Regions from separate parts of the Streptomyces sp. NPDC051218 genome, predicted to be linked through region 1. Evidence: riboswitches for the same ligand, from Rfam matches in the RefSeq annotation. Region 1 holds a riboswitch; the other holds the start of a gene.
The links. A riboswitch is a leader RNA that binds a small molecule or an ion and turns the genes downstream of it on or off. The one in region 1 is predicted to bind thiamine pyrophosphate.
Positions count from the first base shown of each region.

Region 2: linked by a shared signal. The riboswitch ahead of ACIBCK_RS32475 (thiamine ABC transporter substrate binding subunit) and the one ahead of thiM (hydroxyethylthiazole kinase) in region 1 are both predicted to bind thiamine pyrophosphate.

Region 1 is NZ_JBITEU010000014.1:59,871-63,114, reverse strand. Features, by position in the region: gene ACIBCK_RS34800 (cupin domain-containing protein) at 1-831, shown strand, start outside; TPP riboswitch at 998-1,123, shown strand; gene thiM (hydroxyethylthiazole kinase) at 1,117-1,950, shown strand; gene thiE (thiamine phosphate synthase) at 2,256-2,894, shown strand; gene thiD (bifunctional hydroxymethylpyrimidine kinase/phosphomethylpyrimidine kinase) at 2,891-3,244, shown strand, end outside.
Region 2 is NZ_JBITEU010000012.1:83,718-86,961, reverse strand. Features, by position in the region: gene rlmN (23S rRNA (adenine(2503)-C(2))-methyltransferase RlmN) at 40-1,146, shown strand; TPP riboswitch at 1,205-1,322, shown strand; gene ACIBCK_RS32475 (thiamine ABC transporter substrate binding subunit) at 1,395-2,489, shown strand; gene ACIBCK_RS32470 (ABC transporter permease) at 2,465-3,244, shown strand, end outside.

The DNA.
Region 1 (3,244 bases):
CGGCTGGACTCCTCGCCAGGAGCGGCACTGCACGTGGTGTCCCGCGGCACCATGTGGCTCCACGTCCCGGGCGAGAAACCTCTTCCGGTGCAGGCCGGAGACGCCGTCCTGGTGTCGCCGGGCACCGCACACGGGATAGCCGGCGGCGCCGGCATGACGTTGGGTTCCTGCGACCGTGCGGCGGCGGCCCGGTCTTTCGGCGATGGCAGGGCCCTGCGCCTGGGCTCGGCGCCGGTGCAGACGGAAGTGATCGTACTGCGCTACGAGCAGGACCCGGAGGTGCGTACACCGGTGCTCACCTCTCTCGCTCGGCCGATGCACGTCACAGCCCGGGAGAACGCGCAGCTCAGAAGGACCGTCGAACTTCTCGCCGCGGAGCTCGCACAGCCGCAGATCGGCACCACCGCCGCCGTGAACAGCATCGTCGACCTTCTGCTCGTCCAGTTCGTACGCGCCTGGCTGGCCCGCCACCCGCAGGAGCAGTCCGGCTCATGGCTGGGAGCGATGCGTGATCCGGTCGTGCGCGAGGCTCTGGCCTGTGTCCACGCCCAGCCGGGGCACCCCTGGACCACGGAGACCCTGGCCGCCGCGACGCGCGTTTCCCGGGCGACGCTGTCGAGGCGCTTCCGGTCCGCCCTCGGACAGACACCGGGCGCGTACGTGACGCAGTGGCGCATCGACCTGGCATCCGTCCGGCTCCGCGACACCGATGAGCCGGTCGAGTCGATCTCCGGCGCGGTCGGATACGCCTCTCCGCACGCCTTCAGCCGCGCCTTCAGACGTGCCCGAGGTACGGCCCCGGGTGAGTATCGCTCTCGACTTCGCGAGTGAGTGTACGTAGGCGACGACCGCCGGCGTCAGGTGGGCGCGACGGCGTCACGTGGGCGCAACGGCGTCACGTGGGCGCAACAGCCGAAGTCCAGCGCCCGCCCCCGCTCTGTCGTGCCGTGCGGAGCCCCGAGTGCGAACTCCCGTTCCCGAGGGAGGTACATTGCGTAGTGACCACCGCGGGAGCTCGGGAGTAGCCGGGCTGAGAGGGCGGACGGGACTTGATCCCCTTTCCGCCGACCGCATGAACCTGGACCGGGTAATGCCGGCGTAGGAAGGGTGTTGACGATGGAGAGTGCCTCCATACCTGCCCAAAACGGCCCTGCCGTCTCCCGTGCTGCCGTAGCGGACGTGATCGCGGCCCTGCGGACCTCCGCACCCCTTGTGCACTGCCTGACCAACGTCGTGGCGTCGCAGTTCACCGCCAACGTGCTGCTCGCGGCAGGAGCGGCCCCCGCGATGGTGCACAGCGCGGAGGAAGCCGGAGCACTGGCCCGAGTGGCCGGAGGTGTCCTGGTCAACCTGGGGACGGTGACTTCCGTGACGGCGGAGGCGATGCGCGTCGCGGTCAAGGAAGCGGCCGGCGCCGGGCGCCCGTGGGTGCTCGACCCGGTGGCGGTCGGCCCGCTGCCCTGGCGCACCGAGCTGGCCCGCGAACTCCTGGAGAGCGCAACCCCGGCGGTCGTTCGCGGCAACCCTTCCGAGATCCTGGCGCTGGACGGCGGCGGCACGGGCGGGCGCGGCGTGGACAGCACGGACACCCCCGAAGCGGCGCTGGCCGCGGCCACCGCGCTGAGCCGACGCTACGGCTGCGCGGTCGCCGTGAGCGGTCCTGAGGACGTCCTCACCGACGGGACGCGAGTGGTGCGGGTGAGCAATGGGCACCCGCTGCTGCCTCTGGTGACGGGAACCGGCTGCTCGCTCGGCGCCCTGGTCGCCGCCTGCACAGCCGTCACCGGAGACGCGCTGCTGGCCGCCACTGCCGCGACCGCCCTGCTCACAGTGGCCGCGGAGAGCGCCGCCACCCGCTCGACAGGTCCCGGCACGTTCGCGGTCGCGCTGATCGACGCGCTGTACGAGCTCAGCCCGGACCGGCTCGCCGGGGCTCTCAACCTGCGTTGAGCTCGCGGGTGTTGGGGATGTTGCGGGGTTTTGCGGTGGGCGGTCGGCCTGGGTGTCAGCGGCTGGTCAGCCGCTAATCAGCCGCTGATCAGCCCCCGCCCGCCCAGGGGGGCGACCCCAACACCAAGTCTGCCAGCCCCCTCGGACACACACCCTCACCCCTGTGGATAACTCAAGGTTCCCGCACGTCAGGGGCCCTCCCCCTTCCCTACACCTCTTTCCCCAGCACCTCTTCCCCAGCACCTCCCGATGCGTCTCCCACGCCGCCGCGCCCTCCCGCGGCCGGTAGACCCCAAGGAGCACCCATGCGACCACCACTCGACCTGTCCCTGTACCTCGTCACCGACACCCGGCTCTGCGGCGAGCGCGGCGTCGCCGTCACCGTGGCAGCCGCCGTCAAGGGTGGTGTCACCGCTGTCCAGTTGCGCGATCCGGAAGCGGACGCCCGCACGCTGTGTGCGCTCGGCCGGTCGATCCAGGCTGAACTCGCGGGCACCGGGGTCCCCTTGATCGTCAATGACCGCCTGGACGTGGCGGTCTGGCTGGGCGCGGACGGCGTCCACCTTGGGCAGCGGGACGGCTCCCCCACGACCGCCCGGCGCCAGCTCGGCCCTCACGCGTACGTCGGCCTGTCCGTCAGCCGCCCCGAACAGCTGACGCACGTACCCGATGCCGTCGACCACCTCGGTGTCGGTCCGGTGTTCCCGCAGTCCACCAAGCCGGACGCGGACACCCCGCTCGGTCTGGACGGCCTGGCCCGCATCGTCCGGGAGAGCCCGCTGCCCTGCGTGGCCATCGGCGGGATCGGCGCGTCCGAGGCCGCCGCCGTCAGGGCAAGTGGCGCGGCCGGGATCGCTGTCGTCAGCGCGGTCTGCGGGCAGCCCGACCCCGAGACCGCGGCCCGTTCCCTTGCCCACACCCTGCGACCGGAGGTCTCCGCGTGACCAGCCCGCCCATCGCCCTCACCATCGCCGCCAGCGACCCCTCCGGCGGCGCCGGGATCCAAGCCGACCTGAAGGCGTTCTCCGCAAACGGCGCGTACGGAACGGCAGTTCTGACCGCCCTGACCGCACAGAACACCCAGGGAGTCACCGGCATCCACGCCGTCCCCCCGGAGTTCGTCACCGAGCAGCTCGACACGCTGTTCGCCGACGTGGCGGTGGACGCCGTCAAGATCGGAATGCTGGCCGACGCCGCCATCGCCGCAGCCGTCGCGGACGCACTGGAACGGCACCGCCCCCGGTACGTCGTCCTTGACCCCGTCATGGTCTCGACCAGCGGTCACCGCCTCCTC
Region 2 (3,244 bases), on a different contig from region 1:
CCGGGTGGCGCTCCCACAGTCTGCGACACTGGAATCACCATGCCTGTACCCGGAGAACTCACCTTCGTCGCGCCCCGCGGAGCCAAGAAGCCGCCGCGGCATCTCGCCGACCTCACGCCCGCCGAGCGCAAGGAAGCCGTCGCCGCCGCCGGCGAGAAACCGTTTCGCGCCAAGCAGCTCTCGCAGCACTACTTCGCGCGGTACGCGCACGACCCGGAGCAGTGGACCGACATTCCCGCCGGTTCGCGCGGGAAGCTCCAGGAGGCGCTGCTTCCCGAGCTGATGTCCGTGGTGCGGCACATCAGCTGCGACGACGACACCACCCGTAAGACACTGTGGCGGTTGTTCGACGGGACGCTCGTCGAGTCCGTGCTCATGCGCTATCCGGACCGCGTGACGATGTGTATCTCGTCGCAGGCCGGGTGCGGGATGAACTGCCCGTTCTGCGCGACCGGGCAGGCCGGTCTCGACCGGAATCTGTCCACCGCCGAGATCGTGCACCAGATCGTGGACGGGATGCGGGCCCTGCGCGACGGGGAGATTCCCGGTGGGCCCGCGCGGCTCTCCAACATCGTCTTCATGGGGATGGGTGAGCCGCTCGCCAACTACAACCGCGTGACCGGGGCGATCCGCCGGCTGACGGACCCCGAGCCCGACGGGGTCGGCCTCTCGCAGCGTGGCATCACCGTGTCGACCGTGGGCCTCGTGCCCGCCATCCACCGGTTCGCCGACGAGGGCTTCAAGTGCCGCCTCGCCATCTCGCTGCACGCGCCCGACGACGAGCTCCGCGACACCCTCGTACCCGTCAATACGCGCTGGAACGTGCGCGAGGTGCTGGAGGCAGGGTGGGAGTACGCCGCAAAGTCCGGGCGCCGCCTGTCCATCGAGTACGCGCTGATCCGGGACATCAACGACCACGCGTGGCGCGGTGACCGGCTCGGGCGGCTGCTCAAGAACAAGCCCGTGCACGTGAACCTGATCCCGCTGAACCCGACGCCGGGCTCGAAGTGGACGGCGTCGCGGCCGGAGGACGAGAAGGCCTTCGTGAACGCCATCGCCGCTCATGGGGTGCCTGTCACGGTGCGTGACACCCGTGGCCAGGAGATCGACGGGGCGTGCGGTCAGCTCGCCGCGGCAGAGCGTTAGGCTGGCCGAAACACAACTTCATAGGCAGTGCACAACTGCACGGACGGAACACATCTTCATATTCCGACAGGGGAGCGCCACAGCGCTGAGAGTGCGGCAGCCAAGGACAGGTTGGCCGCAGACCCTCTGAACCTTGCCCGGGTCATTCCGGGTAGGAAGTTCGGACACCACTCAAGCTGTTGCGCCCTGCCCGCCGGCCCTTCGGTCCGCGGGCAGGGCCGCGTCTCTTCCTGGTCACTCCAGGAGGAATGAATTCAGTGAGTACCACCAAGAAGATCACGCTCACCGCGGTCGCGGTGAGCGTCGGGCTCGTCGCGCTCTCCGCGTGCGGCAGCTCGTCCGACAGCGGCGACAAGGCCGACTCCAAGAGCGTCACACTCGTCAGCCATGACTCGTTCAACGTCTCCAAGGACGTGCTGAAGGCGTTCGAGAAGAGCTCCGGGTACAAGGTCAACGTCCTCAAGGACGGGGACGCGGGCGCCGCTGTGAACAAGGCGATCCTGTCCAAGGACAACCCCCAGGGCGACGTCTTCTTCGGCGTAGACAACACGCTTCTGTCGCGTGCGCTCGACAACGGCCTCTTCCAGTCGTACGAGGCCAAGGGCTCGGACCAGGTCGCCTCGCAGTTCCGCGTCGATCAGGGGAAGCACCGGGTCACGCCCGTCGACAGCGGCGACATCTGCGTCAACTACGACAAGAAGTACTTCGCCGACAAGAAGCTCGCGCCGCCGAAGTCCTTCGCGGATCTGACCAAGCCCGCGTACAAGGACCTGCTGGTCACCGAGAACGCGTCGACCTCGTCCCCCGGCCTCGGGTTCCTGCTCGGCACCGCCGCCCAGTACGGCGACGACGGCTGGCAGGGCTATTGGAAGAAGCTCAAGGACAACGGCGTCAAGGTCGTCGACGGCTGGGAGCAGGCCTACAACGAGGAGTTCTCCGGGTCCGCCGGCGGCAAGAAGGCCAAGGGCGACCGGCCGCTCGTCGTCTCGTACGCCTCGTCCCCGCCCGTCGAGGTGCTCTACGCCAAGCCGCAGCCCAAGGAGGCGCCGACCGGCGTCGCGACCGGCACCTGCTTCCGGCAGGTCGAGTACGCGGGTCTGCTCGACAACGCCCGGAACGAGAAGGGCGGCAAGGCGCTGCTCGACTTCCTGATCAGCGCCGAGTTCCAGGAGGACATGCCGCTGAACATGTTCGTGAACCCGGTCCGTGAGGGCGGCAAGCTGCCGGAGCTGTTCACGGAGCACGGCGTGAGCGTCGACAAGCCGGAGACCATGGCTCCGAAGAAGATCTCCGACAACCGCGAGCAGTGGGTCAAGTCGTGGACCTCGCTCGTACTGAAGTAAGCACGTCCCGTAAGGGGCTCGCGCGCGGGAGCGCGACGCGGCTCGGTCTCATGGCCGTGCCCGTCGCGTTCTTCGCCGTCTTCTTCGCCTATCCGGTCGCCGCGATCGTCGCGCGCGGCCTGAAGGTCGGCGGGGACTGGCAGTTCGGGCGGATCGCGGAGGTCGTCGGGCAGTCCGACGTCCGGCACGTGCTGTGGTTCACCACCTGGCAGGCGCTTGCCTCGACGGCGCTCACCCTGCTGATCGCGCTCCCTGGCGCGTACGTCTTCGCGCGCTTCGAGTTCAGGGGCAAGCAGATTCTGCGGGCCGTCGTCGCGGTGCCGTTCGTGCTGCCGACCGTCGTCGTCGGGACCGCTTTCCTCGCGCTGCTCGGCCGGGGCGGGCTGCTCGACGAGATGTGGGGCGTACGCCTCGACACGACGGTGTGGGCGATCCTGCTCGCGCACGTCTTCTTCAACTACGCCGTCGTCGTACGGACCGTCGGCGGGCTCTGGTCGCAGCTCGACCCGCGCCAGGAGGAGGCCGCGCGGATGCTCGGCGCCTCGCGGTGGACCGCCTGGCGGACCGTCACGCTGCCCGCGCTCGGTCCCGCGGTCGCCGCGGCCTCCCTCATGGTCTTCCTCTTCACGTTCACCTCCTTCGGCGTCGTGCAGATCCTCGGCGGACCCGCGTACTCGACGCTCGAAGTGGAGATCTACCGGCAGACCGCCCAGCTTCTCGACCTGTCGACGGCCGCCGTACTGACGATCGTGCAG